Regions from separate parts of the Streptomyces sp. NPDC056486 genome, predicted to be linked through region 2. Evidence: riboswitches for the same ligand, from Rfam matches in the RefSeq annotation. Region 2 holds a riboswitch; each other region holds the start of a gene.
The links. Region 2 has a riboswitch for cyclic di-AMP ahead of ACFQ7F_RS25060 (transglycosylase family protein). Riboswitches for the same ligand answer to the same signal wherever they lie in the genome.

Region 1 (7,145 bases), on a different contig from region 2:
CGCGCGATGGGGGCGGGTGGCGCTCAGTGCAGCGGCGGCAGGGCCCTCGCCGCGTGATCGATGACGTTGCCGTTCGCGCAATTGTTCTCGGGGTTGCTCACCCAGTCGCCGAGCACCGGCACGACCGCGACTTCCTGCAGGCACACGGCCGCTGCCGTGAAGTTCCAGTTGTTCGCGGCGTCGGTGCCGTCACTGAAGTCGCTTTCGGCATCGGCGTGCGCGGGAGCGGCGAGGGCGAGACTGCCGAGGACGAGCAGTCCGGCGAGCGTGGTGATCTTCTTCATGGGCTGACAACGAAGATCGCGTAGATACGTCACCCGCGGCAGCCCCTCGCCCGAACGGCCCCGCCGCGCCTGCGCCCCCGCTCCCCTCGGGTGACGCTGGGCCTGCCAGGTGGCCGATCCGGAGGTACAGCATGGGTTCCCGACCAGGTTCCGTACGACGGGCTCTCGTGATGGTGCTCGTGCCGTTGCTGGTCGGCGTCTCGGCGGCCTGCGGAGGGACAGGGAGCGGCAGCGGCGGGGCGACCGAGCGGGCGCGCTCCGCCGAGCAGGGCTTCGAGCACCCCGGAGTGCTCGTCAGCAAGGCGCAGCTGAAGCGCGTGCGCGCCCATGTCGAGGCGCGCGAGCAGCCCTGGCTGACGGCGTTCGAGCGGATGCGGGACAGCAAGTACGGCGCGGCCGACTACAAGGCCAAGCCGTACGCCGTCGTCGAGTGCCCGCCCGACACCCGCCCCGGACAGGGTTGCGTCGAGGAGCGCGAGGACGCCATCGCCGCGTACACCCAGGCCCTGCTCTGGAACATCACCGGCGAGCGCACGCACGCCGAGAAGGCCGTGCAGATCATGGACGCCTGGTCGGGGGTGATCACCCGGCACACGGAGGCCAACGCGGGCCTCCAGACGGCCTGGGCGGCCTCCTCGTGGGCGCGCGCGGCCGAAGCCGTGCGCTACACCTACGACGGCTGGAGCGACGGCGAACTCCTGCGTTTCGAGCGGATGCTGCGCAACGCCTACCTGCCCCAAGTGCGCGAGGGAGCAGCCGATTTCAACGGTAACTGGGATCTCCTGATGGCCGACGCGACCATCAGCATGGCGGTCTTCCTCGACGACCACGAGTCCTTCGAGAAAGCGGTCACGCATTTCAGGACCCGCGTGCCCGCCTACTTCTATCTGAAGTCGGACGGACCACTGCCCGTCTCGCCCGCGGGCAGCGGCATCAATACCCCGGAGAAGCTCCAGAAGTACTGGTTCGGGCAGAAGACTTTCGCCGACGGGCTTTCCCAGGAGACCTGCCGCAACTTCAAGCACGCCAGCTACTCGCTCGCGGCCACCGCGCACATCGCCGAGACCGCCTGGCATCAGGGCGTGGATCTGTACGGCGAGGTCAAGGAGCGGCTGCGGGCCGCGCTCGAATTCCACGCCAAGTACCAGCTGGGCGCCAAGGCGCCGGGGTGGCTGTGCGGCGGCAAGGTGCGGCGCGACATGGGGCCCGACACCGAGGTCGGTCTCCATCACCTGCGGGATCGGATGAAGCTGGACCTGCCGGAGACGGAGAGGCTCACGCGGAAGCAGCGGCCCGAGGGAACGGACGGTCTGTTCGTGGCCTGGGAGACGCTGACGCACGCCGAGAACGCGTGAGCGGCGGGCTCCGTTCGCCGTGTTCGCCGGTGGTTCTCGGCCGGTTCGCTTTCACTCCCCCTGATGGCGTAGAGTTGCATTCAACGGCGCGGGGTGGAGCAGCTCGGTAGCTCGCTGGGCTCATAACCCAGAGGTCGCAGGTTCAAATCCTGTCCCCGCTACTAAAGACCGAAGGCCCGGATCCATTACTGGATCCGGGCCTTCGGTGTTTTTTGCGTAAGTGTGCGTGCGGTGCGTAGTTTCATGGTCACTATGAGTCGTCTGCGAACCGTGCTGTCGGTGGTGCTGCTCGCCGCCTGTGCGCTGTTCGTCGGCGCGTGCCACGGCCACCACGGTCTCGCCCCTGCGGGAACCAGCGTGGTCGCTCCGGCGCACCACGTCTGTCCGGGGGCTGGGCACGCGGAGCACGCCGGTGCCGGGCGGCAGGCCGTGGGGGCGTCGGCGGAGCGGAAGCGGGGCGAGCGCGGAGGCGGTGGACGGGCGGCGGCGTGGCCGTTCGTGCGGTGGAGCGGGTGGGGAAGCGGTGGGGGGAGCGGGCGCGCGGGGTGCGCGCGGACGCGGGCCGGGCCACCGCTCGCGGGGCAGCGGCTTCTCGTCGCCATCGGGGTGGACCGGAACTGACGGGTGCGCAGTGCGCGCGTTCCGCGGCGCCTGAGGTGCCAGAGGTGCCAGAGGGGCCTGAGGTGCCTGAGGTGTCCGAGGTGTCCGAGGTGCCTGCGGCAGTTTCCCCGTACCGAGTGCCTGAGTACCCGAAGGACATCACGTACATGATCAGCAAGCTTCAGCCCGCGGCGGCCGCCGTGGGGAACACACCCGTGCTCTGGATCGACGAGCCGTCCCCGGACGGCGGGCGCGGCTACTGGGCCAAGCTGGAGGGCTTCAACTTCGGTGGGATCAAGGACCGCGCCGCCCTCCACATGGTCGAACGGGCACGGGTGCGCTGGGGGCATCCCGTGCACATCGTCGGTCGTCGCGCTGTCCGGTGACCGTTGGGTGGCCACGCACTACGGCCTCTACAACACGGTGTGCGGCATCGGCATCACCGCGGGGAACCTCGCGACCGGCGCGCTCCTGGGCGCCACCCGGTCCGCCCCCGCGGTGCTCTGGCTCGGCCTCGCGGCCCTGGGCGCCAGCTGCGCGCTCGCCCTGCGCGGCCTCTCCAGGGCGGGCCGCCTGGCCCCACAGCCGGCCGGGGTGCGGTTCGCCGACAAGCCCTGACCCGGCCTAACCCGGTCGGCCCACACCGGTCGCCCCGCGCCCCCGCTCCGGGAACCCTGGACGAGCGTGGCCATGGATCTGTCCTGGTCGCGGGATTCGGCAGGAGAAGACCGGTGGGGCAGCGAGGAGGAAGCGGCGGGCGAGGCGGCCGAGGGGAGGGGGTGACGGGCATGGGGCCGGGCGAGAGCGAGGGCGAGGGCGCGAGTGCGGGTTCGGGTAAGCCCGCGGGCAGGTCCGTGAGCCGACCTCCCGGCAGGCGGCCGCGCGGGGCTTCCGGCAAGAGCCCCGTCGTCAGACATGAGCGGACGTTCGTGCGGGCCCTTCCGCTGCTGCTCATCGTCGTCGGGATCGTCTACGACATCTCGACCCCGCCCCAATTCACCGCCGCGCCCCTCTTCACCGCCGCCCCGCTCGTCGCCGCACCCTTCTACTCGCTGCTCAGCACCACCCTCATCGGCGCCGGTGCCTCCCTCGCCGTGCTCGGCCTGCACTTCAAGACCAACACCGGCACCGACGTCGATGCCGTCACCGAGGTGTTCACCGTGGTGACCGTCGCCGTGCTCGCCGTCCTCATCAACCGTGTCGTACGCCGCGGCGACGAACAGCTCGCCTCCGCCCGCTCCATCGCCGAGGCCGCCCAGCGCGCCGTACTTCCGCAGCCGGATCCCCGGATCGGCGGGCTCGATGTCGCGGCGCGGTACGAGGCCGCGGAGGCCGACGCGTTCATCGGGGGTGATCTGTACGCCGTCCAGGACACCCCGCACGGCGTACGCGTCATCGTCGGCGACGTACGGGGCAAGGGCATGGGCGCGGTGGCGGCCGTCGCCGTCGTCATCGGGGCGTTCCGGGAGGCCGCCGAGCAGGAGACCACGCTGGAGGCGGTCGCCCAGCGCCTTGAGCGTGCCCTCGCGCGTGAGGGCACGCGGCGCGACGGGCTCGACGACTTCGAAGGATTTACCACCGCCATCCTCGCGGAGATCCCGCACAGCGACGGTCTCGTACGCCTCATCAACCGTGGGCACCCGGGGCCGTTGCTCCTGCGCGGCGACGGGCGGCTGTGCGTGCTGTCCGCGACCGAGCCCGCGCTGCCGCTCGGGATGGGTGAACTGGGCGCCTGGCCGGACCGCGCGGACGAGACGGAGTTCCCGCCGGGGGCGATGCTCCTGCTCCACACCGACGGGCTCTCCGAGGCGCGTGACAGCCGGGGCGAGTTCTACGATCCGGCCGCCCGGCTCGGTGGCCGGATCTTCCCTGGACCCAATGGCCCGGACGTGCTCCTCGCCACGCTCACCGAGGAAGTGCGGCGGCACACCGGGGGCGGGACGACCGACGACATGGCGCTGCTCGCGGTGCGGCGGCCGTTGGCGGCAGGGAGCGATGCGGCGGGGACCGATGCGACAGAGATCGATGTCACGGGCCGTGACTGAAGGACACCACTCCGCATAACAACTGACGTACTGTCAAGGAAATGTGAAGCTCCAGTGTGTGAAGAAGTGGGGTCAACTCGCCCCGTTCCGGCCATCGGTGTCCCGTTAAGTACCGGCCAGATCTGTTAACGATCAACTGGAACAGCTTGGAATACGACCCCGCCGTCTATTAACGTTCGATAACGCAGCGCGGTCGTCCCAACCGACACTCGAGTCGGCTCCGCGCGCACGCGCCTAATCCCGCAAGGGAGCCGGGGAACCACCAATTGGGGTGAATCGGTCATCTGTGCATCCGTGCCAGATGCTCGTAGGAGACCTTCCTGCTCCGAACCCGTCAGCTAACCCGGTAGGCGAGAAGGAAGGAAAGGAGTGCGCCTCCGTGGCGTCCAACCGCCCTGCCCCCCAAGGCGCTTACGTACCGAATGACGACGATTTCGGTGGGTACGACGACAATTCCTGGGAGGAATGGAATCCCACCGAGGAGTCCATCCGTCCCGTCCGCGGCAGGCACCGCGTCCACAAGCGGGGCGGTGGCGGGCTCGCCCGCAGCTCCACGGTTCTCGGCGTAGGCGTCATCGCCGCTGTCGGCGCGGGCGGCATCGCCACCGCGCAGGGCGGCAAGCCCCCGGTCTCCATCGAGATGCCGGACATGTCGGCCGTCACGGACTCGCTGCCGGAGGCCAAGTCCCTCCCGGGCGTGGGGTCTTTGATATCCGACGGCTCCGATTCCTCCGACTCCGCCGCCGCGGAGAACGGCGTCGCGGTGGCCGCCGCGCCGCTGAGTGCCGCCGGGATCAGCACCGCCGACGCCGAGCAGGGCAACACGGACGCGGGCGAGGCGCTGCGGGCCCGCATCATGGAGCAGGCCGAGAACCAGCAGGACCAGGCGGACGACGCGGTCCAGAAGGCGGCCGAAGAAGCCGCCGTCAAGCAGGCAGCCGCACAGGCCGCCGCCAAGCAGACCGCGGCCGAGAAGAAGATCGCCGCCGAGAAGGCCGCCGCGAAGAAGAAGGCCGAGGCGGAGGCCAAGAAGAAGGCCGAGGCGGAGCGCCTGGCCAAGCTCGCGAAGAGCTTCACACTCCCCGTCGCCTCGTACACGCTCACCGGCACCTTCGGTCAGCCCGGCTCCATGTGGTCCTCCGGCTACCACACAGGGCTGGACTTCGCGGCTCCCACGGGCACGCCGATCAAGGCCATCCACTCCGGCACCGTCAAGGAAGCCGGCTGGGCGGGGGCGTACGGCTACCGCACGGTCCTGGAACTCGACGACGGCACCGAGCTGTGGTTCTGCCACCAGTCCTCGATGAGCGTCAGCGTCGGCCAGAAGGTCACCACCGGCGAGGTCATCGGCCGCGTCGGCGCGACCGGCAACGTCACCGGGGCCCACCTCCACCTGGAGGTCCACCCGGGCGGCGACTCCACCGGCGTTGACCCGGCGGCGTGGCTGCGTGGCAAGGGCCAGTCGCTCTGATCCAGTCGCTCTGATCCAGAGGCTGCTTCAGATGCTCTGAAGCAGCCTCTGAAGCAGGCTGTGAAGCAGCCGTTGAACTCCGGCGGTCCTGGCGACAACCCCCCGACGTCAGGGCTGCCGGTTCGGCACGCCCGCTCTCCGAGTTGTGCGGAATGTTGCGGTCCGTATGGGCGTTGAGCACCGTATGACTTCTCTCCGCAAGCTTGGCTCGTCCGACCTCGATGTCTTCCCGCTCGCTCTGGGCGGCAACGTCTTCGGCTGGACGGCCGACGAGGCGCAGTCCTTCTCCGTGCTCGACGCCTACACCGCCGCAGGCGGCAACTTCATCGACACCGCCGACGTCTACTCGGCCTGGGTGCCCGGCAACAAGGGCGGCGAGTCCGAGCACGTCATCGGCGACTGGCTGGCCGCGCGCGGCAACCGTTCCGACGTCGTGCTCGCCACCAAGGTCGGCGCCCACCCCGATTTCAAGGGTCTGTCCGCGAGCACCATCAAGTCCGGTGCCGAGGAGTCGCTGCGCCGTCTGCGCACGGACTACATCGACCTCTTCTACACGCACTACGACGACCCGACCGTCTCCGTCGAGGAGATCATCGGCGCGCTCGACGACCTGGTGAAGTCCGGCAAGGTGCGCGCCATCGCCGCGTCCAACGTGACCGCCGAGCGGCTCCAGGAGTTCCTCGACTTCTCCGACCGCGAGGGCCTCGCGCGCTACTCGGCGCTCCAGCCGCACTACAACCTCGTCTCGCGCGACACGTACGAGGGCCCGCTCGAGCAGGTCGCCTCGCGCTCCGGCCTTGCCGCCGTCCCGTACTACGCGCTCGCCGCCGGCTTCCTGACCGGAAAGTACCGCCCGGGCACGCAGGTCGACAGCGCGCGGGCCGAGGGCGCGGGCAAGCACCTGGAGACCGAGCGGGGCCGACGGGTGCTCGCCGCGCTCGACGAGGTCGCCAAGAACCGCGGCGCCGAGATCGCGACCGTGGCCCTCGCGTGGCTCGCGGCGCAGCCGACGGTGGCGGCGCCGATCGCGTCGGCCCGTACGGTCGAGCAGCTGCCCGCGCTGCTCGCGGTGGGGGAGCTCGAACTGACGGACGCCGAGGTGTCGGCGCTCACGGCGGCTTCCGCCTAGCCGCGGTAGGGGTTGTACGCGGGGTAGGGCATCGCAGGCTGGGCGTACGGATATCCGTAGGGGCTCTGCTGCTGGTACCCGTACGGCTGCGGGTACCCGTAAGGCGGCGGCATCGGTACGAGCACCGGTGCCGTCGCGCGCGCCGCGTAGGCGAGAGCGGGCCGTGCCGCGTCGCGGCGCTCCCACAGCGCGTGCAGCAGCTCCCGCTCCCGTACGACGAAGTCGGCGCCCGCGCGCCCCTTGCGCCCCCGGTGCCGCAGG
Region 2 (7,145 bases):
TTCACAAGCATGGGTAGGCCCTCTGCTACACTTCGCCGCCCACGTGACACAGGCCATAGCGCCCCAGGGGAACCACGGGATCACCCGAGACGTTCCACACCCCTTGTGAGCTGCCGATCTCGCCTTCACGGCGCAGTGGACCACTCACGCGGTTCATACTCCGGACACGCCGGCGAACCTTCACTGTCATGGGTCGCGCGGCCCTCGGGGATCACTTTCAGGGGTCCGGAACCCCTGAACATCGGCCAACCGAGCCGATTTCCTTGTGAAGAACTTCACGAACTTTCCCGACGGCCAGTCGCCACGGGGCCGTCCGACCCCTCCACCAGCCGCTCAGACGCTACATGACGCGCTCAGGCGATCGACCAGCCGATGCCGTCGAGGATGTCGTGCTCGCTGACGACGACCTCCCGGGCCCCGGTCCGGTCCATGATCGACAGGAGTACGAGCGCGCCCGCCGCGATGACGTCCACCCGCCCCGGATGCATCACCGGGATCGCCGCGCGCTCGTCGTGCGTGGAGCGGGTCAGGCGTCCGACGATCTCGGCGACCTGCTCGTAGGAGACACGGGAGTGGTGGATCGCCTCGGAGTCGTACGCGTCGAGGCCCAGTGCGATCGCGGCCACCGTGGTCACCGAACCCGCGAGGCCGACCAGGGTGCGGGCATCGCCGATCGGCACCGTCCGCTCGACCAGGTCGAGCGCTGCCCCGATGTCGGCGCGGACCGCGTCGAGTTCGGCGGGCGCGGGCGGGTCGGTGCGGATGTGCCGCTCCGTGAGGCGCACACAGCCGACGTCGACCGAGCGGGCGGCGCGGACCTGGTCCTCGCCGACGACGAACTCCGTGGAGCCGCCGCCGATGTCCACGACGAGGTAGGGCTTGGCGAGGTGGTCGCTGCCCGCCAGCTCCTTCGTCGCACCCGTGAAGGAGAACTCGGCCTCCTGGTCACCGCTGATGACCTCCGGCTCGACTCCGAGGATGTCCAGGACGCCGCGGACGAAGTCGTCGCGGTTCTCGGCGTCGCGGGACGCGGAGGTCGCCACGAAGCGCAGGCGCTCGGCGCCGTGCTCCTTGATGACCTCGGCGTACTCGCGGCAGGCCGCGAAGGTGCGGTCGAGTGCCTCGGGGGCGAGGCGCCCCGTCTTGTCCACTCCCTGCCCCAGGCGGACGATCGTCATCCTGCGGTCCAGGTCGACCAGCTCGCCGGTCGCGGGGTCGGCGTCCGCCACCAGGAGGCGGATCGAGTTCGTGCCGCAGTCGATGGCTGCCACGCGGGTCACTTGGCGGACTCCTGATCGGCGCACGGCGTCACGCACGCTCCCTTGGCCCACCACTGGGGGAGCATCGCGATCGCCTCGTCGCCCAGCGGGTTCACACCGGGGCCCGCGGCCAGCGAGTGGCCGACCAGGACGTGCAGGCACTTCACGCGGTCGGGCATGCCGCCCGCGCTCGGGAAGCCCTCAAGGACCTCGATGGCGTCACGGCGCGCGATGTAGTCCTCGTGCGCCGCGCGGTAGGCCGCGGCGAGCTCGGGGTCCGTCTTCAGGCGCTCCGACATCTCCTTCATGACGCCGTTGGCCTCAAGAGTGCCGATCGCGGAGGCGGCCCGCGGACACGTCAGGTAGTACGTCGTCGGGAACGGCGTCCCGTCCGGAAGGCGCGGCGCCGTCTCGACGACGTCCGGCTGCCCGCACGGGCAGCGGTGGGCGATGGCCCGCAGACCGCGCGGCGGACGGCCGAGCTGCTGCTTGAAGGCCTCGACGTCGGCGTCGGTGGGCTCGGTGCGCGGGGTGGTCGGCGGGGGCGTTTCCATGCCTGTCTTTCGATCGGTTCGCTACGAGAGGTAGACGAGAGGTACGGGTGAGAGAAGTCAGTCCTCGTCCGGGCTGTCGGCCTTGTCGACGCCGTCCCAGACGTTCGAGTACCAGGGCCTGGCGGCCGCCCCCTGGTCGGTGCGCTGCGTCTTCGCCGCCCCGGGACCGATCACCGTGTAGCCGGTCTCGCCCGGCATCACATAGTGCAGCCGCTCCCGGACACGCTGCTCCGCGTACGCGTCGTCCCGCCAGCGGGCCTTCTCGTCCCGCAGCTTCTCGACGTTCTCGCGGTGCTCGGCCTGCTCGCGGCGCTGATCGGCGATCTCCGCGCGCTGCGACACGTACTGCCTTATCGGGTAGGCGAGCGCGACGACCAGCGAGCAGAGGACGAGCGCGAGGAGCGCGGCGCGTCCCGTGAGCCGGGAGCGGCGCGCCTGACGCTTCGTCTGGGAGCGGTAGACACGCTCCGCGGTCTGCTCGCCGAGCAGCCGCAGCCTGGTCGCGGTGGAGAACCGGTCGCGGTCCTTCACGGCCATGTGTGCCCCGCCTCCCCGATACGTACGTACGTCCTCGCACACGGTACGGGACCGAGTACGAGGACGTAGGTAACTACTCAGCGGAGCCGAAGCCCGAGCCGGGGCTCAGGAGCAGTGCTCAGCCCTTGAAGCGGGGGAACGCCGAACGGCCCGCGTACACCGCGGCGTCGTCCAGGATCTCCTCGATGCGCAGGAGCTGGTTGTACTTGGCGACGCGCTCGGAGCGGGCCGGGGCGCCGGTCTTGATCTGGCCGCAGTTGGTGGCGACGGCGAGGTCGGCGATGGTGACGTCCTCGGTCTCGCCGGAGCGGTGCGACATCATGCACTTGAAGCCGCTGCGCTGGGCCATCTCGACGGCGTCCAGAGTCTCCGTCAGCGAACCGATCTGGTTGACCTTGACGAGCAGCGAGTTGGCGGCGCCTTCCTCGATGCCGCGCGCCAGGCGCTCCGGGTTGGTGACGAAGAGGTCGTCGCCGACGATCTGGACCTTGGTGCCCAGCTTGTCGGTGAGGACCTTCCAGCCCGCCCAGTCGTCCTCGAACAGCGGGTCCTCGATGGAGACGAGCGGGTACGAGGCGACGAGCTCCTCGTAGTACTCGGTCATCTCGGCGGCCGAGCGGGACTTGCCCTCGAACTCGTACTTGCCGTCCTTGTAGAACTCGGAAGCGGCGACGTCGAGAGCGAGGCCGATCTGCTCACCGGGGACGTAACCGGCCTGCTTGATGGCCTCGAGGATGAGGTCGAGCGCGGCGCGGTTGGAGTCCAGGTTCGGGGCGAAGCCGCCCTCGTCGCCCAGGCCGGTGGAGAGGCCCTTGTCCTTCAGGACCTTCTTCAGCGTGTGGTAGACCTCGGTGCCCCAGCGCAGGGCCTCGGAGAACGACTCGGCGCCGATCGGCGCGATCATGAACTCCTGGATGTCGACGTTCGAGTCGGCGTGCGACCCGCCGTTCAGGATGTTCATCATCGGAACGGGCAGCAGGTGCGCGTTCGGGCCGCCGAGGTAGCGGAAGAGCGGCAGGTCGGAGGCCTCCGACGCGGCGTGCGCGACGGCGAGCGAGACGCCGAGGATGGCGTTGGCGCCGAGCGAGCCCTTGTTGTCGGTGGCGTCGAGGTCGAACATCGCCTGGTCGATCAGGCGCTGCTCGGTCGCGTCGTACCCGACGAGCTCCGGGCCGATCTGCTCGATGACGGCGAGGACGGCCTTCTCCACGCCCTTGCCCTGGTAACGGTTGGGGTCACCGTCACGGAGTTCGATGGCCTCGAAAGCACCGGTGGACGCACCGGACGGAACGGCGGCACGACCCGTGCTGCCGTCGTCGAGGCCGACCTCGACCTCGACCGTGGGGTTGCCTCGGGAGTCCAGGATTTCCCGGGCTACGACGACGTCGATGGACGGCACGAGCATCTCCTTCTGGGATGTGACGCGGGTACGCGGGGCGTTGGCCTCGCGGACACGAGCCTAACCGGCTCCCGGGCAAGAGCGAGCCGAGCCGCCGCCCTATGGACAAACCGAGAGCAAAAAGTTTCCGAACGGAACAAAACAAACCCCGCCCCGGTGCGTACGGGGGATACGCGCACCGGGGCGGGGTGGACCCGTGGGGACGGGGTGGGGCGGGCGGCGCCTCCGCCGAAGCGCCGCCGCCTCTCTCAGCTTCTCCGCCGAGCTGCAGCAGGCTCCTCTTAGCTGAGGTGCAGCTGCTGACCCGGGAAGATCATGTCGGCGTTGTCGATGATGTCGCCGTTGAGCTTGTACACCTTGTGCCAGCCGCCCTTGACGTCCTTCGCCTCGGCGATCTTGGAGAGGGTGTCACCCTTCTTGACCTTGTACTCGCCGTCGCCCTTCTTGACCGTCTTGCCGGTCGGGGTCTCGACGGTCTTCTTGGACTCGGTCTTCGGAGCCTCGGGCTTCGGCGCGGCCTGCTTCGGAGCGGCCTGCTGCGGCTGCTCGGTCTGGGCGCTGGGCTCGTTCTTGGGCTGCTCCTGGGTCTGCTGCGGGGCGCTCTCCTGCGCACCGCCACCCTCGTTGGAAGCGCCCGAGAGGCCGACACCGCAGCTCGGCCAGGCACCCTTGCCCTGGCCCGCGAGGACCTTCTCGCCGATCTCTATCTGCTGGGCCTTGGAGGCCTGGTCCGCGCTGGACGCGTACTTCGTGCCGCCGTACGCGGCCCAGGTGGACGACGAGAACTGCAGGCCGCCCGTGTAGCCGTTGCCCGTGTTGATCGACCAGTTGCCGCCGGACTCGCACTGCGCGACGGCGTCCCACTCGGAGTTCGTCGCGGCGGAGGCCTGGCCGGCCGCCATCAGCGGAGCGGCGACGGCGACACCGGTGACGCCCGCGAGCGTGGCGACACGGGTGGCCTTGGACGGGCGGCGGTGCTTGCCCTTGCTGGAAAACAGCATGAGTGATCCCCTCACCGACGCCTGCGAGGTGAGCTGTCGGGTTCGGGCCGATGAAGTTGCCCGGCCGCGCTTCCTGAGCGCGGCTTAACCCCTAGCCGTTCCCGTCCGCTCGTCCGCCTCGCTCTCGCGATGCTGAACGGCCGGGCCCGGCGGAAACCTTGGTTCCCCCGCTCCTGCCTACGGCGCTTACGCGACGACTGTTCCCGAACGGCCGTTGGCAGGACTCGGCGTACCGACCGGCGGGGCCCGCTGTGGCGAGCGGTCACGACCGTAGTCATGCCGACGGCCGAATTCCAAAGACGATCAGGGCTTCTGAGACCCATGTCTCACTTGCGCCAATCCGGACATCAGGCGCAAAGCGAGTCGCCAACTTCCCCTACTTTTCGCCCAAATCGAGGCTCTGACCGGGAAGGATGAGATCGGGGTCGGAGCCGACGGCCTTCTCGTTCTCGGCGTACAGCTCGGTCCACCCGCCCTTCACGTCGTGGTCGTCCGCGATGGCCCAGAGGTTGTCTCCGGAGCGGACCGTGTACGTCCCGTCCGAGGCGTCCTGCTGTCGCTCGTCGCCGCGCGAGGCGTGCCGGCCCGAACCCTCGCGGGAGTCGTCGCCGGACGGCTTGCCGTCCGCGCTGTCGCCGCGGTGGCGGCCTTCGCCCTCGCCGGTGGTGGGAGTGGGGGTCGGCGAAGTCTCATCGCTCTGCCCGGACTTGCCCGAGTCATCCGAATCACCCGACTCGTCGTGATTCTTGTCTCGCGACTCGTCGTCGGCGCCGGACTTGCCGGAGTCACCGGAGGGCTTCTTCGAGGACTCGCCCGACGGCTCATCTGAAGGCTCGTCCGAAGACTTGGCACTGTCCGAGGGGTCGGCCGACTCACTCGGCGACGTGCTCGGCTCATCCGATTCATCCGACCCGTCCGACCCGTCCGACGCACCGGAGTCGCCCGACTCCGTCGCTTCGTCGGAAGGCGTCGTCGTGATCGGAGCGCCCGGGTCGACGTCGGCGGCGGCACCGTCCTCGGTGAGGCCTGCGACCGGCGCGCAGCTCGGCCAGGCCTTGACCCCCTGATCGTCGAGAACCTTCTCGGCGACGGAGATCTGCTGCGAGCGGCTGGCCTGATCGGCGCTCGGCGCGAAGTCGAGGCCGCCGTTGTCCTCCCAGACCTGCTGCGACAACTGGAGCCCGCCGTAGTACCCGTTGCCCGCGTCCGCGCTCCAGGACCCGCCGCTCTCGCACTCCGCGAGCTTGTCCCACGTGGCGGCGTCCGCCGCGCTCGCACTGGTGGCGCCGAGCAGCGGGATGGCTATGGCCGATCCTGCGACTCCTGCCGCGACGATCAGGGCCGGGGCCTGGCGGGGGCGTCGGTGACGACCATTGCCGGAGAGCATGCGGTTGCCTTTCGCGTGACTGGAGCGACGACTGCGACACGGGATGCCGAGTCGTCGGTGAACGTAGCGGGAGTCGAACGCTTGTCACAAGTCGATGCAGCGGAGATCACGTGAAAGTCACAGTCTTGACGGCTCGTCAGCTGGACGGCGCTTCAAGTGGCTGATATTTGCTCTGCTGTGCGGGTGTGAACTCCACGGGCAGCGTACGGAGTCCACGCATGATGAGCCCGCCACGCCATCTCAAATCACCAGGTTCCGCCGCGAGTCGCAGGTCAGGAAGGCGCCGCAGAAGCGTCGCGAGGGCGGTCTGCCCTTCGAGCCGGGCGAGCGGCGCACCGAGACAGTAATGAATGCCATGGCCGTAGCCGAGGTGTTGGTTGTCGCGCCGGGAGAGGTCGAGCGCGTCCGGTCGGTCGAAGCGTTCCGGGTCACGGTCGGCGGCGGCGAGGACGACGAGAACGGGGTCACCGACGGCGATGTCCTCCCCTCCGACGGTCAGCCGCTCGGTGGCATACCGCCAGGTGGCGAGTTCGACGGGTCCGTCGAAGCGGAGGAGCTCCTCGAGCCCGGTCTCCAGGAGTCCGGTGTCGCCGCCCTTGAGGGACTCCTGGAGCCGCTCGCGCTGTTCGGGGTGGGTGAGCAGGGCATAAGTGCCATTGCCGATGAGGTTCACGGTCGTCTCAAAACCGGCAAAAAGCAAGATAAATGCCATCGCGGCGGCCTCGTTCTCGGTGAGGTGCTCGCCGTGGTCGGAGGCGCGGATGAGCCCCGAGATGAGGTCGTCGCCGGGTTCGAGACGCTTGCGGTGGATCAGCTCGGCGAGGTAGCCGCGCATCTTCTTCACGGACCGGGCGACCCCGCCCCTGGGACCTCCCCCGTGGCGGATCATCATCCCCGCCCAGTCGCGGAAGTCGTCCTGATCCTCGCGGGGCACCCCGAGCAGATCGCAAATGGCGTAGATGGGGAGCGGGAAGGCGAAGTCGTGAATGAGGTCGGCCTCCCCCTTCT
Region 3 (7,145 bases), on a different contig from region 2:
TCCGTGATGAAGACCAGGTCCTCCTCACCCGTGCGCAGCTCGGCCGCGCCGACGATCCGGTCACCGTCCTTGAGGGTGATGACCTCCAACTCCTCCTTGTGGGAGGGATAGTCCGGGACCACGCGCTTGACCACGCCCTGTTGGGTGCCGAGGGCGAGGCCCGGTGAGGACTCGTCCAGGGTCATCAGGCAGATCAGGCTCTCGTCCCCCTCCAGGGAGAGCAGCTCCGAAACCGGCGCACCTCCGGAGATGTTGGGTGCCGCGTGCGTCTCCGGAAGTTGCGGGAGGTCGACCACGGAGAGGCGCAGCAGCCGTCCCTCGGACGTCACCGCGCCCACCTCGCCCCGCGCGGTCGCGGGGACGGCGGAGACGATCACGTCGTGCTTGACGCGCTTGGTGTCGCTCTCGGCGAACGGCTCACCATTGGCCGTACGGGCCAGGAGGCCGGTCGATGAGAGGAGCACGCGGCACGGGTCGTCCGCCACCTGCAGCGAGACCGTGGGCGCCGGGGTGCTCGCCGACTCCAGGAGGACCGTGCGCCGGTCAGTGCCGAACTTCTTGGCCACGGCGGCCAGTTCGGCGGAGACCAGCTTGCGCAGCTCCGCGTCCGACTCCAGGATCCGGGTCAGCTCGTCGATCTCGGCCTTGAGCTTGTCGCGCTCGGACTCCAGCTCGATACGGTCGAACTTGGTCAGGCGGCGCAGCGGCGTGTCCAGGATGTACTGCGTCTGGATCTCGCTCAGCGAGAAGCGCTCCATCAGGCGCTCCTTGGCCTGTGCGGAGTTGTCGCTGGAGCGGATGAGCCGGATGACCTCGTCGATGTCCAAAAGGGCGACAAGGAGCCCCTCGACCAGGTGCAGCCTCGCCTGCTTCTTGCTGCGGCGGAACTCGCTGCGGCGGCGCACGACGTTGAAGCGGTGGTCGAGATAGACCTCGAGGAGTTCCTTGAGGCCGAGCGTGAGGGGCTGGCCGTCCACCAGGGCCACGTTGTTGATGCCGAAGGACTCCTCCATCGGCGTCAGTTTGTAGAGCTGCTCCAGGACGGCCTCAGGGACGAAGCCGTTCTTGATCTCGATGACCAGACGCAGGCCGTGCGAGCGGTCCGTGAGGTCCTTGACGTCGGCGATGCCCTGGAGCTTCTTCGAGCCGACCAGGTCCTTGATCTTCGAGATGACCTTCTCGGGTCCTACGGAGAAGGGCAGTTCCGTCACGACCAGGCCCTTGCGGCGGGCCGTCACGTTCTCGACGGCCACCGTCGCGCGGATCTTGAAGGTGCCGCGCCCTGATTCGTACGCGTCCCTGACCCCGGAGAGGCCGACGATGCGGCCACCCGTGGGCAGGTCCGGGCCCGGCACGAAACGCATCAGCGTCTCCAGGTCGGCCCCGGGGTGCTTGATCAGGTGGCGGGCGGCGGCGATGACCTCGCCGAGGTTGTGCGGCGGCATGTTCGTCGCCATGCCGACGGCGATGCCCGACGAGCCGTTGACCAGAAGGTTCGGATAGGCCGCAGGGAGGGTGACCGGCTCCTGCTCCTGGCCGTCGTAGTTCGACTCGAAATCGACGGTGTTCTCTTCGATCGACTCCGTCATCAGAGACGTCGCGTCGGCCATCTTGCACTCGGTGTACCGCATGGCGGCCGGCGGGTCGTCGTTGCCGAGCGAGCCGAAGTTGCCGTGCCCGTCCACCAGGGGCAGGCGCATGGAGAAGGGCTGGGCCATGCGCACCAGGGCGTCGTAGATCGACGCGTCGCCGTGCGGGTGCAACTTACCCATGACCTCGCCCACGACACGGGCGCACTTCACATAGCCGCGGTCGGGGCGCAGGCCCATCTCGTTCATCTGATACACGATCCTGCGGTGCACCGGCTTCATGCCGTCGCGGGCGTCCGGCAGGGCGCGCGAGTAGATGACCGAATACGCGTACTCGAGGAAGGAGCCCTGCATCTCGTCGACGACGTCGATGTCGAGGATCTTCTCCTCGAACGACTCGTCGGGCTGCGGGGTCTTCGTGCTGCGGCGGGCCATCGCTGCTGCGGCTCCTTCACGGTGTCTGCCAGGGCATCAACGGGATCTGACGCCGACCATTGTGCTCTGTCCCACTGACAACGCCGACCACGACCCGGACTTCGACCGCGACTACGCCGAGCGCGGAGCGGGAACTTCACCGGTTGTCAGCACGCTTGCATACAGTGGCACGACTGGCAGAATTTCCAGCTTTTCGCGATCGAAGGGACGTACATGCCCATGGGTCACACGGCCACAGCCGAGGCCGGCTCCGGCGGCCTGACAGCGACCGAGCACCGGCTGGCCAACGGCCTGCGCGTGGTGCTCTCCGAGGACCACCTGACCCCGGTCGCCGCGGTCTGCCTCTGGTACGACGTCGGCTCGCGCCACGAGGTCAAGGGGCGTACGGGCCTCGCTCACCTCTTCGAGCACCTGATGTTCCAGGGCTCGAAGCAGGTGCACGGCAACGGCCACTTCGAGCTGGTGCAGGGTGCGGGCGGGTCGCTCAACGGCACCACGAGCTTCGAACGCACCAACTATTTCGAGACCATGCCCACACACCAGCTCGAGCTGGCCCTGTGGCTGGAAGCCGACCGGATGGGCTCGCTGCTCTCCGCGCTCGACGAAGAATCCATGGAGAACCAGCGGGACGTCGTCAAGAACGAGCGCCGCCAGCGCTACGACAACGTTCCCTACGGCACGGCGTTCGAGAAGCTGACCGCCCTCTCGTACCCCGAGGGCCACCCCTACCACCACACCCCGATCGGCTCCATGGCCGACCTGGACGCGGCGACGCTGGAGGACGCGCGGAACTTCTTCCGTACGTACTACGCGCCCAACAACGCCGTCCTGTCGGTCGTCGGCGACATCGACCCGGAGCAGACCCTCGCCTGGGTCGAGCAGTACTTCGGGTCCATCCCCTCGAACGACGCCAAGCAGCCGCCGCGCGACGGCTCGCTGCCCGACACGATCGGCGAGGAGCTGCGCGAGGTCGTCGAGGAAGAGGTACCGGCCCGCGCCCTGATGGCCGCCTACCGCCTCCCGGAGGACGGCACGCGCGCGTGCGACGCGGCCGACCTGGCGCTCACTGTCCTGGGCAGCGGCGAGTCGTCGCGGCTCTACAACCGCCTGGTGCGCCGCGACCGCACCGCGGTGGCGGCCGGGTTCGGCCTGCTGCGCCTCGCCGGGGCCCCCTCGCTCGGCTGGCTCGACGTGAAGACGTCCGGCGACGTCGAGGTCCCCGTCATCGAGGCCGCCGTCGACGAGGAGCTCGCCCGCTTCGCGGAAGAGGGCCCCACCGACGAGGAGATGGAGCGCGCCCAGGCACAGCTGGAGCGCGAGTGGCTCGACCGGCTCTCCACCGTGGCAGGACGCGCGGACGAACTGTGCCGGTACGCCGTCCTGTTCGGAGACCCGCAGCTCGCCCTGACCGCCGTCGGGCGCGTCCTGGACGTCACCGCCGAAGAGGTCAAGGCGGCCGCAGCGGCCCGCCTGCGCCCCGACAACCGCGCGGTGCTCGTGTACGAGCCCACAGCGGCCCCTGAGGGCGCCGAAGCCACCGACGAGGACGAAGAGGAGGCGGCGAAGTGACCGAGGCCGCGACGATGCAGTTCCACCCACAGCCCCAGGCAGGCACCGCACGGCCGTGGGCCTTCCCCGCGCCCGAGCGAGCCACCCTGGACAACGGCCTCACCGTGCTGCGCTGCCACCGCCCCGGCCAGCAGGTCGTCGCCGTGGAGATCCACCTCGAGGCGCCGCTCGACGCCGAGCCCGCGGGCCTCGACGGCGTCGCCACGATCATGGCGAGGGCATTCAACGAAGGCACCGACAAACACTCCGCCGAGGACTTCGCCGCGGAACTCGACCGCTGCGGCGCCAGCATGGACGCGCACGCCGACCACCCCGGCGTCCGCGTCTCCCTCGAAGTGCCGGTCTCCCGCCTCCCGAAGGCGCTCGGCCTGCTCTCCGACGCCCTGCGCGCCCCCGCCTTCGCGGACAGCGAGATCGAACGCCTCGTACGCAACCGCCTGGACGAGATCCCGCACGAGGCCGCCAACCCGGGTCGTCGCGCCGCCAAGGAGCTCTCCCGGCAGCTGTTCCCGGCGACGTCGCGCATGTCGCGCCCCCGCCAGGGCACCGAGGAGACGGTCACGGCCATCGACTCGGCGGCGGTGCGTGCCTTCTACGAGAAGCACGTGCGTCCCGCCACGGCGACCGCCGTCGTCGTCGGCGACCTGACCGGCGTCGACCTGGACGCCGTCCTCGCCGACACCATCGGCTCCTGGACGGGCGGCACGGCCGAGCCGCGCCCGGTGCCCCCGGTGACCGCCGACGACACCGGCCGTGTCGTCATCGTGGACCGCCCCGGCGCCGTCCAGACGCAGCTGCTCATCGGCCGCGTGGGACCGGACCGGCACGACCGCGTGTGGCCCGCGCAGGTGCTCGGCACGTACTGCCTCGGCGGCACCCTCACCTCGCGCCTCGACCGCGTCCTGCGCGAGGAGAAGGGATACACCTACGGCGTACGGTCGTTCGCCCAGGTCCTGCGTTCCGCGCCGGACGGCACCGGTGCCGCGATGCTGGCCATCAGCGGCTCGGTGGACACCGAGTCCACAGGACCGGCGCTCGACGACCTGTGGAAGGTGCTGCGCACCCTCGCCGCCGACGGCCTCACGGACGCCGAGCGCGACGTCGCCGTGCAGAACCTGGTGGGCGTGGCCCCGCTCAAGTACGAGATGGCGGCGTCCGTCGCGGCCACCCTCGCCGATCAGGTCGAGCAGCACCTTCCGGACGACTTCCAGGCGCAGTTGTACCGCCAGTTGGCCGCGACCGGCACCGTGGAGGCCACCGCCGCCGTGGTGAGCGCCTTCCCGCAGGACCGCCTGGTGACGGTGCTCGTCGGTGACGCCGCACAGATCGAGGAGCCCGTCAGGGCGCTCGGCATCGGTGAAGTGAGTGTGGTCACGGGCTGAGTGACAGTCAGGACATATCGGGACCCCGGTGGCTGGAATTTGCTACCGGGGTCCTCATATGTCCGAATTAGTATGGAGGTTACGTGTCTGCCCTGTGGCGTGCGCTACAAAAACTCTGATCCGTTTGTCGTTTGAAAGACGCCCCGCTTAGCGTCGGTCCGGCTGTTCGTCATGCAGTACGCCGCACCCGCGGCACCGGACAGTCATCGCCGAGTCCCCGTACGGCGCGAGCCAGGGGAGCCGGGGACCCACATGTCCCCTTGGGGTGAATCGGGAACCTTGCCGTGAGGCGAGGGACTCGTAGGAGACCTTCCTGCTCCGAACCCGTCAGCTAACCCGGTAGGCGAGAAGGAAGGAAAGGATCAGCCGCTTCATGGCGTTCACCCGTGCCACCGGGAAGCACCGTCGCCCGAGCCGCCTCACGCGTACGACCGCGAACGTGGCGGGCGTCGCAGCCCTCACCACCACCGGTGTCATAGGAGGCCTGGCCGCTCCGGCCCTCGCCGCCGACGACGCCGTGGCCCTCGAGCACACCGGCCTCACCCAGGCGGTCTCCGTCGGCGACTCGCTCGCCCAGAGCATCGACGCGCAGGCCGCTGCCCAGCAGCAGGCCGCCGACGACGCGGCAGCGGCCAAGAAGGCCGAAGAAGCCGCCAAGAAGAAGGCCGAAGAGGCCAAGCGCAAGGCCGAGGCCGAGGCGAAGGCCAAGGCCAAGAAGGAGCGCGAGGCCAAGGAGCGTGCTGCTCGCGAGGCCGAGCGCAAGCGCCTGAACAGCTACGTCTCCCCGATCACCGGCTCGTCCGTCTCCACGGGCTACCAGACCGGCGGCGGCATGTGGTCCTCCGGCAGCCACACCGGCATCGACTTCCACGCCGCGTCCGGCACCACGGTCCACGCGGTCGGCTCCGGCACCGTCGTCGAGGCCGGCTGGGGCGGTGCCTACGGCAACAACGTGGTCATCAAGATGAACGACGGCACGTACACCCAGTACGGCCACATGTCGTCCCTCGGCGTCACCGTCGGCCAGGCGGTCACTCCGGGCCAGCAGATCGGCCTCTCGGGCTCCACCGGCAACTCCAGCGGCCCGCACCTCCACTTCGAGGCCCGCACCGGCGAGGACTACGGCACGGACATCGACCCGGTCGCGTACCTCCGCGCGCACGACGTCGGCGTCTGATCCCTGACCCCGGACCGTCGCACGAAGCGCATCTGATCCACCGAAAGCCCCGGCTCGTCGAGAGCCGGGGCTTTCGCGGTACCCGAGTGCCCCCGAACCGCACCCGTGCCGCCTTTGGCCAAAATATATCCATGGATTTCGGCCCGCCATCGGAAATTCAGCCGCCCTGCAATAGGGTCACTGAAAAGGCGTCGATCGACCGCGTTTCGCGGGGATTAAGGCGGAGGTCAGGTCATGCGCATTCCCGCGCACTCGGTATGCACGGCCATCCGGGACGACATCGTCTCCGGTGTCTACGAACGGGGTGGCCGGCTCACCGAGGAACTGCTCGCACGCCGCTATGGAGTCTCCCGCGTCCCCGTGCGCGAGGCCCTGCGCACCCTGGAGGCCGAGGGCTTCGTCGTCACGCGCAGACATGCGGGCGCGTGCGTCGCGGAGCCCACCGAGCAGGAGGCGGCCGACCTCCTGGAGATACGCATGCTCCTGGAGCCCCTTGGTGCGGCCCGCGCCGCACAGCGCCGCACGGATGCGCACCTGAAGGTCCTGCGTGGCCTCGTCAGGCTCGGCCAGGACCGTTCGAGGCGCGGTCAGAGCGAGGATCTGCGCTCGTTGGGCGGCTGGTTCCACGAGACGCTCGCCCAGTCGTCCGGCAGCCCGGGCCTCACGGCTCTGCTCACCCAGCTCCGGCACAAGATCGCCTGGATGTACGTCGTCGAGACGTCGGCCGCCCCCGCGGAGTCCTGGGCGGAGCACGCCGCGATCGTCGACGCGGTCGCTCGCGGGGACGCGGAACGGGCCAGGTCGCTCGCCGCGGCCCACGCGGAACGGTCGACGGACGCGCACCGGCTGCGCTTTCCCCCGCAGGGGCACCGGGCCGCCGTCCGTGATCGTGTGAGGGATTCGCAACATGCCGTAAACAGGGTGGGCCTCCGGCATTAACAGAGGCGCCGTATACAAAGAAGTGCTATTCGGTGGGGTCTATTTCGGCTGCCC
Region 4 (7,145 bases), on a different contig from region 2:
CACCGGAGGCCGTGGACGAAGGCCTCCCATGTGGCGGGTGAGAAGAGCAGGGCGGGCCCTGCCGTGTTCTTCGAATCGCGCACGGCGAACAGCCCCTGCTTCGGCCCTGAAGCGAGCGGGGCTGTCTCCACGCAGTTGTTCATGCCGTTGCTGTGGCTGCTGCGGTGCCACCGTGCGTCGTGCAGAGACGTGCTTGAAGGTACGTGCCGAGGCAGTGCAGTCATGGTGCCCCCTTACGCGCCGTCACGTATCCCGGCGATGTGATCCGTTGATTCCTCGGGTGAAAGTGCCTTTCGTTGAAGGGAGTTGAAGGCATCCGTGTACGCCTGGAGGTCCTCTCTCCGTTCGAGGTAGAGGCTACTCGTCAAGTGGTCGAGAACAACCACATCCAGATCAGCAATGTTCGGAAATGAGAAAATAACGAAAGAGCCGATGAGACCCACATGCTCCCCGGCGGCGAACGGCAGCACCTGAATCCGCACGTGAGGGAGGCGCGAGGCTTCCAGTAACCGTTTCAACTGGCCCGCGAGCACCTGGCTGCCGCCCACCGGCCGGTGCAGCACGGCCTCGTCCAGGACCACGCTCAGGCGCAGCGGCGGAGCCGTGCGCAGCACGTCCTGGCGGGCCAGCCGTACCTCGACCAGCGCGTCCACCTGCTCGTCCGGCCTTCCGTCGAGCGCTGCCCGCGTCACCGCACGCGCGTAGTCCGGAGTCTGCAGCAGGCCCGGCACGACGGTGGTCTCCAGGGTGCGGACCCGGCAGGCCTGCGACTCCAGGCTGATGAAGTCGCGGTAGGCGGGCGGCAGCAGCTCGCGGTAGGCATGCCACCAGTGGCGGCGCCCGCCGTCGTCCTCGGAGCCCGCAAGCGCGACCAGCAACTGACGCAGTTGCGGGTCCTTCACCTCGTACGCCTCGAGCAGCAGGCGTACGTCGGCCGCCTTGGCGCCGCTACGCCCCGTCTCGATCCGGCTGACCTTCGACTGATGCCAGCCGACCCGGTCCGCCGCCTGGCCGCTGGTGAGTCCGGCGTGCGAGCGCAGCGCGCGGAGCTCGGCACCGAGTTTCCGGCGGCGCACCGCGGGACCGTACCGCATGTCCGTCTCCTTCCCGACGGAGCCTCTGTCCCGGACTCCTCAGGCCTTTCACCGGCGACAGTAGAGGAAGCGTCGGCCTCGCGCCCAAATACGGTCTTCCGTAGCAGAGTTCACCGCTTCGAGCGACAGATATATGCACATCTTGGTGGATGGCCACCTGTGAGCACCCCAGGAGTGGCAGGCTGGCGCAAAGCACCATTCCGGGACTGTCCTCGTGCCTTCCGCTACGAGTCGGAGCCGAGCCCCGGTGGGAAAGGGACCGCGTCGCCATGGCAGACCTTCAGGAAGCATCCGTCACCCTGCCGAGCGATCCTGCCTCGGTCTCCGCTGCCCGGAAGTACGTCTTGAACGTCCTGTCCGAGTGGGGCCTCCCGGGCGACACGGAAGTGGCTGACACGGTCCGGCTCATCGTCTCCGAACTCGCCACGAACGCCGTCCAGCACACCCGGGGCCAGTCGCCCACCTTCACGGTCGAGATCGAGCTGGACCGGGAGGAGCAACTGCGCATCGGCGTCACCGACAGCCACCCCCGCTACCCGAAGCGGCTGCCCGCCGCGGTCCAGCAGGACAACGGCCGCGGCCTGGTGATCATCCGCTGGCTGACCATGGAGTGCGGGGGCAGGCTCTCGGTCACGCCCACTCCCGAGGGCGGCAAGACGGTCTGGATCGCGCTGCCGTGGACCGCGACGATCAGAGGTGACACCACAGCGGCTCCGTCGGCTTCGCCCTCACCCCGCTGAGCGTCCGAAGGCCCCACGGAGCAGCGCCCGGAAGGTGTCCGCCGCGGGATGCGATCCGTCGGAGCGGTGGACGACCGAGATCGTACGGCGCAGATCCCCCGGCTCAAGCGGCCTGACCCCCACCGGGGTGACCGCCGTCCGCGCCACCATCTCCGGTACGACGGCGACGCCGAGCCCGGCGCTGACCAGCGCGCACACCAGTGCGTACCCCGGAGTCTCGACCAGGACCGCGGGGGTCGCCCCGGCCCGGACTAGCGCGGACTCCACGCCCTGTCGGGGTGGATGCGTCGGCGCCATGCTGATCAGCGGCTGACCGGCGAGCTCGCTCAGGGGCAGTCGTGACGAGGCGCTCGCGAGCGCGTGTCCTGGCGAGGTCACCAGGACCAACTCCTCGACAAGGACCGGCTCCGCTGACACGGACGCGGGCAGAGGCACCGCATCCGCGGGCTCATAGGTGTGCGTGAGGGCCAGGTCGACCTCGCCCGCAGCCACGGCCGCGACGCCGAGCGGCGGTTCATAGTCCCGCACCGTCAGTTCGATGTCCGGATGAGCGCGGCGGAACGCGGTGAGGGCGGGCGGCATCAGATGGATCCCGGCGGTGGTGAAGGTCCCCACGCGCAGGCTGCCGCCGGACAGGCCCGCCAGCTGGGCCAGTTCGTGCCGGGCCTGCTCCATCTCGTCGAGGACCCGGCGTGCCCGCGCCAGAAGCAGCTCACCCGCGCCGGTGAGCCGTGCCCCGCGGTGATGCCGGACCAGGAGCGAGGTGCCCGCCTCCCGTTCGAGCTTGGCCAGCTGCTGGGAGAGGGCGGGCACGGTGTAGCCGAGGCGTTCGGCGGCGCGGGTGATCGACCCGGCCTCGGAGACCGCCACCAGTGCGGCGAGCCGCGTCGGGTCGTACATGGAAGTCTCCCGGTGCCGGGGGGGCTAAACGCCTGCTTAAGGCAGACCCAGGATATTCCACATACCTGCTGAAGGCAGAAGGAAGGCAGCCTTGAGGCCATGGACGCTCAACTGGTCGCCTTCACCGGAGTCGCCGCGGGCATGGTCGCCGTGCCGGGCGCCGACTTCGCCGTGGTGGTACGCAACGCCCTCGCATCGCGCCGCGCCGGAATCGTCTGCGCGATCGGTGTCGCGGGCGGGCTCGTGGTGCACACGGTGCTCGCGGTGGCCGGGGTCGCGGCCGTCCTGGCGGCGGTCCCCACGCTGTTCCGGGTGCTGCAGATCATGGGCGGGGCTTATGTGCTGTACCTCGGGTACCGCGCGCTGCGGTCGGCGGCGCGTGCGCCGCAGAGCTTCGGCGCGCCGGAGGGTGAGGAGCGGTCAGCAGCCGGGGGCAGTCTGCGGCAGGGCTTCCTCACCAACGCCCTCAACCCCAAGGCACCCATCACCTTCCTCAGCGTGCTGCCCCAGTTCGTACCCGCGGGCAGCCCCGCGATGCCCAGGACACTGCTGCTCGCGTCCATCATCGTGGCCCTGGCCCTGGTGTGGTTCCCGGTCGTCGCGCTCCTGGTGGACCGGCTCGGCCGATGGCTGCGGAGGCCGCGTACGGCTCGTGCGATCGAGGGCGGCACGGGCGTCGTGCTCAGCGTCCTTGGCCTGGTGCTCCTGGCCGAGGCCCTGACGGCGTGACGCCGTCCGACCCGCCGGTGCCGCTGCCGGTGTCGTCGTCGTACTCGCCCTTGCCCGCGCCGCGCACCAGGACGGGAAGCAGGCCCCAGAGGCCCGCACACACCACAAGGGTGCCCGCGCTCGCGATGATCCCACCGGTGCGGCCCACCGCCACGTCCACGACCAGGAGCACGGAACCGGCGAGCGCGAACACCAGGACCACCATGCCGAAACCGGCGAGGCGGGACGACACCCGCACGATCCGCGGCTTGGAGTGCTGCCCGAACAGCGACCTGTGCACGGCGGCCGGTGCGGTGAACAGCGCGGCGGACAGGACGGCGAGCAGCAGTGTGGTGACGTACGTGGCGCGCTGCACCGTGTCGAGCGAGGGGAAGCGTTCGGTGAAGGCGAGCGTCAACAGGAACGCGAAGAGGATCTGCACCCCGGCCTGTGTGACGCGCAGCTCCTGGAGGATCTCGGAGAAATTGCGGTCGGCGCGCTCGAAGCTCGTCTCGTTGCGCGGAGGCGGGTCGCCTGCGATGGGGGCACCGTTGTTTTCGGCCATGGCGCACGAGTATCCGTGTGGGCGCCGTCCACGCCTGGCGGGCGCGCCGATCAGAGGGCCTGGCGTGGGCCGGGCGAGGGCCGGCAATGGATCGGCCGAGCGGCGGCGGCAGCCGTGAGGCCCCCGCCGCCGTCCGACAGCTGACGTTCAGTGACGGGTGATCAGCGCACCCTGCCGTACCAGACGCTCTTCGTCCAGATCTTCTCGAGCCGCACCACGGTGTTCGACTTCGGGGCGTGCCAGATCCGGCCCTTCCCGGCGTAGATGCCGACGTGGTAGACGTTCCGGCCGGAGTGGAAGAAGACCAGGTCGCCGCGGGAGCGTTTCGACGCCGAGACATGGCGGGTCTTGTTGTACTGCTGTGCGGCGGTGCGAGGCAGCTTCTTGCCCGCGCGCTTGAACGAGTAGAGCGTCAGGCCGGAGCAGTCGAACCTGTGTGGCCCCGTCGCTCCCCAGCGGTACGGCGAGCCTTTCTTGGAGGCGGCGATCTTGAGCGCTTTGGTCCCGTGCGTCGCGGCCTCTGCCTCCGTCGTGAGCCCTGGGGCCACGAGGGTGCCGCCTACGACGGCGAGCGTGAGGACCGATACGGAGCCGGCCCTGGCGAGCAGCGACGGAACATGATTCAGCGCGGTCATGCGCAACCCTTCGTCAGCCGCCTGTGAAGGATGACCTGTCGGATTCGGGCTGGCGAAGTTGCCCGGCCGCGGTGTGCGGCTTCACCCCAAGGGTCGGCGTCCGGACCTTCCGGACCGACCCGTCATGCCTGGGTCCTCCACTCCTGCCGATGCACCGATGTCGACCGGTCATCCGGGTGGCGGCAGGACTCGGCGTCCGCCCGGACCGCCCCGCCGCTGTGGCGGGGGCTTGTCGTCGGAAGGGATCTTGACCCGTCAAGGGTGCGAATTCCGAGCCGAAACGGCGTTTTGTGAGGCTCCTCACGGCTGAACCGTTCGGGTGGACAAGGTCTGATTCGGGACCGGACCGAGGAACCCGACGATCGTTCGACCAGCACCGGAACGAGGAATTCCGGCCATCGCGTACACATCTGACGCAACTGCAGACGGCACAAATGACTACGAACGTCTACGCCGAACGAGGTAGCCCGTTTGGTTCGTTTGAGCCCCGTCCCGGACGGTTCGGGCGTCAGAGCTGTGGTGATGGGTGCTCAGGATGCCGACGGGGGTGGCACGGTGACCCGCCCGGCTCGCCGCTCGCCGTCGAGCACACGTAGCGCTCGGGCCAGCGTCGGCGCGTGCACGGCGCTCTCGCCCCGCTGGTGCATGAGCGTCAGGGCGTCCCGCAGTGCGGTTGCGCTGCCCACCAGGGCCTGGGCCGCGCGCAGCCCGCCGTAGGTGTCCGAGGCGCGCGCCGGGTTGATCCGGCCGACCAGGTCGACCACTTCGAGGTATCGGTCGATCAACTCGCCCTCGGCGCGGGTGAGTGCGGGCAGGGGAGGAAGCTCGGGCGGCAGCACCGGTGGCTCACCTCGCGCCCGGGGTGCGCGGGGATGACTTGCGGCTCGCGATGATCCGGTCCACCAGGCCGTACTCGACTGCTTCGGGGGCGCTGAGGATCTTGTCGCGCTCGATGTCGGCCGCGACGCGCTCCGGGCTCCGGCCCGTGTGCCGGACGAGCAGCTTCTCCAGTTTGGCCCGGGTGCGCAGGAGCTCTTCGGCCTGGATCGCCAGGTCGGTCGCCTGACCGTGGACCGGCTCGGCGAGCGAGGGCTGATGGATGAGGACCCGGGCGCCGGGCAGCGCGCATCGCTTGCCGGGGGTGCCCGCGGCAAGGAGGACGGCGGCCGCCGACGCGGCCTGGCCCAGGCAGGTCGTCTCCACGTCGCACGTGACGAACTGGATCGTGTCGTAGATGGCCGTCATCGCGCTGAACGAGCCGCCGGGGGAGTTGATGTAGAGCGAGATGTCGCGGTCGGGCGCCTGGTGTTCGAGGTGCATGAACTGCGCCATCACGTCGTTGGCGGAGGTGTCGTCGATCGGCGTCCCGAGGAAGACGATGCGCTCTTCGAGCAGCTTCGAGTACGGATCGACGGTCCGCTGTCCCGTGCTGGTGCGCTCGGTGAACTCGGGCAGGACATAGCGGGCGAACGGTCGGTTCATGGCACGTCTCTCCTCTACCGGGGGTCGGCTGCCCCAAGGCTTCCTGTAAAAAACGTACAGGACGTACGTAACGTCGTGGTGAGGAGCATGTTCGGGTGATCCGCCGGAGTCAACAGACGGGCCGTGTTTCAGCCGCTCGCTGAAAGCGCATGCCGAGAACGCGGCAACGAACGCCAGCAGCCCACCGCCCCGAGCCGAAAGCGTCGTATGAGCCCTGAAGAAGCCCACCGAGTCCCCGGCGCCGCGGAGCTCGTTCACCTCACCGCCCGCGAGCTCGCCGCCCGGATCCGCACCCGCGAGCTGTCCGCGCGAGAGGTCGTCCAGGCGCACCTGGACCGGATCGAGCAGGTCAACGGCGCCGTGAACGCCGTGGTGACCCTCTCGGCGGAGCGCGCGCTCGACGAGGCGTACACCGCCGACGAACAGACAGCGCGCGGTGAACCGCTCGGCCCGCTGCACGGGCTGCCCATCGCCCACAAGGACACGCACGACACCCGCGGAATCCGGACCACCTACGGGACGCCGCTCCTGGCCGACAACGTCCCGGACCGCGACGAGCTGATCGTCGAGCGCATCCGCGCCGCCGGGGCGATCACCATCGGCAAGACCAACGTGCCCGAGTTCGCGGCCGGTTCGCACACCGTCAATCCGGTCTTCGGCGCCACCCGCAACCCGTACGACCTTCAGCGGTCGGCGGGCGGCAGCAGCGGGGGAGCGGCGGCGGCGCTCGCGTGCGGAATGCACCCCCTGGCCGACGGCAGCGACATGGGCGGCTCCCTGCGCAACCCCGCGTCCTTCTGCAACGTGGTGGGCCTGCGCCCCTCGCCGGGCCGGGTGCCGAGCTGGCCGGACACCACCCCGTGGTCGACGATGGCCGTGCAGGGGCCGATGGCGCGCACGGTCGCCGACGCCGCCCTGCTGCTGTCCGTCGTCGCCGGGCCCGACCCTCGCTCGCCGATCGCCCTGGAGACACCGGGGAGTGCGTTCGGCGGATCACTGGAGCGGGATCTGACGGGGCTGC

Region 1: it holds a riboswitch for cyclic di-AMP, as region 2 does, so the genes downstream of both, ACFQ7F_RS40845 (M23 family metallopeptidase) here and ACFQ7F_RS25060 (transglycosylase family protein) in region 2, are expected to answer to the same signal.
Region 3: it holds a riboswitch for cyclic di-AMP, as region 2 does, so the genes downstream of both, ACFQ7F_RS25575 (M23 family metallopeptidase) here and ACFQ7F_RS25060 (transglycosylase family protein) in region 2, are expected to answer to the same signal.
Region 4: it holds a riboswitch for cyclic di-AMP, as region 2 does, so the genes downstream of both, ACFQ7F_RS20275 (C40 family peptidase) here and ACFQ7F_RS25060 (transglycosylase family protein) in region 2, are expected to answer to the same signal.

The regions. Positions count from the first base shown of each region.
Region 1 covers NZ_JBHTSF010000197.1:5,602-12,746, forward strand. The annotation lists gene ACFQ7F_RS40810 (hypothetical protein) at 24-284, opposite strand; gene ACFQ7F_RS40815 (alginate lyase family protein) at 416-1,639, shown strand; tRNA gene ACFQ7F_RS40820 (tRNA-Met) at 1,727-1,800, shown strand; gene ACFQ7F_RS40825 (hypothetical protein) at 1,892-2,260, shown strand; partial or broken gene ACFQ7F_RS40830 (pyridoxal-5'-phosphate-dependent protein subunit beta) at 2,407-2,580, shown strand; partial or broken gene ACFQ7F_RS40835 (MFS transporter) at 2,603-2,857, shown strand; gene ACFQ7F_RS40840 (PP2C family protein-serine/threonine phosphatase) at 3,028-4,284, shown strand; cyclic di-AMP (ydaO/yuaA leader) riboswitch at 4,506-4,652, shown strand; gene ACFQ7F_RS40845 (M23 family metallopeptidase) at 4,664-5,755, shown strand; gene ACFQ7F_RS40850 (aldo/keto reductase) at 5,940-6,884, shown strand; gene ACFQ7F_RS40855 (PrsW family intramembrane metalloprotease) at 6,881-7,145, opposite strand, start outside.
Region 2 covers NZ_JBHTSF010000068.1:12,278-19,422, reverse strand. The annotation lists gene ACFQ7F_RS25080 (exopolyphosphatase) at 354-1,280, opposite strand; gene ACFQ7F_RS25075 (DUF501 domain-containing protein) at 1,277-1,813, opposite strand; gene ACFQ7F_RS25070 (septum formation initiator family protein) at 1,871-2,350, opposite strand; gene eno (phosphopyruvate hydratase) at 2,469-3,755, opposite strand; gene ACFQ7F_RS25060 (transglycosylase family protein) at 4,031-4,750, opposite strand; cyclic di-AMP (ydaO/yuaA leader) riboswitch at 4,754-4,945, opposite strand; gene ACFQ7F_RS25055 (transglycosylase family protein) at 5,127-6,137, opposite strand; gene ACFQ7F_RS25050 (cytochrome P450) at 6,274-7,145, opposite strand, start outside.
Region 3 covers NZ_JBHTSF010000070.1:38,157-45,301, forward strand. The annotation lists gene ACFQ7F_RS25560 (DNA topoisomerase (ATP-hydrolyzing) subunit A) at 1-2,024, opposite strand, end outside; gene ACFQ7F_RS25565 (M16 family metallopeptidase) at 2,244-3,593, shown strand; gene ACFQ7F_RS25570 (M16 family metallopeptidase) at 3,590-4,975, shown strand; cyclic di-AMP (ydaO/yuaA leader) riboswitch at 5,173-5,336, shown strand; gene ACFQ7F_RS25575 (M23 family metallopeptidase) at 5,349-6,152, shown strand; gene ACFQ7F_RS25580 (GntR family transcriptional regulator) at 6,387-7,091, shown strand.
Region 4 covers NZ_JBHTSF010000047.1:21,544-28,688, reverse strand. The annotation lists gene ACFQ7F_RS20305 (DUF397 domain-containing protein) at 1-224, opposite strand, end outside; gene ACFQ7F_RS20300 (helix-turn-helix domain-containing protein) at 234-1,094, opposite strand; gene ACFQ7F_RS20295 (ATP-binding protein) at 1,364-1,834, shown strand; gene ACFQ7F_RS20290 (LysR family transcriptional regulator) at 1,823-2,734, opposite strand; gene ACFQ7F_RS20285 (LysE family translocator) at 2,834-3,463, shown strand; gene ACFQ7F_RS20280 (DUF6328 family protein) at 3,417-4,007, opposite strand; gene ACFQ7F_RS20275 (C40 family peptidase) at 4,169-4,642, opposite strand; cyclic di-AMP (ydaO/yuaA leader) riboswitch at 4,646-4,818, opposite strand; gene ACFQ7F_RS20270 (hypothetical protein) at 5,173-5,481, opposite strand; gene ACFQ7F_RS20265 (ATP-dependent Clp protease proteolytic subunit) at 5,489-6,124, opposite strand; gene ACFQ7F_RS20260 (amidase) at 6,332-7,145, shown strand, end outside.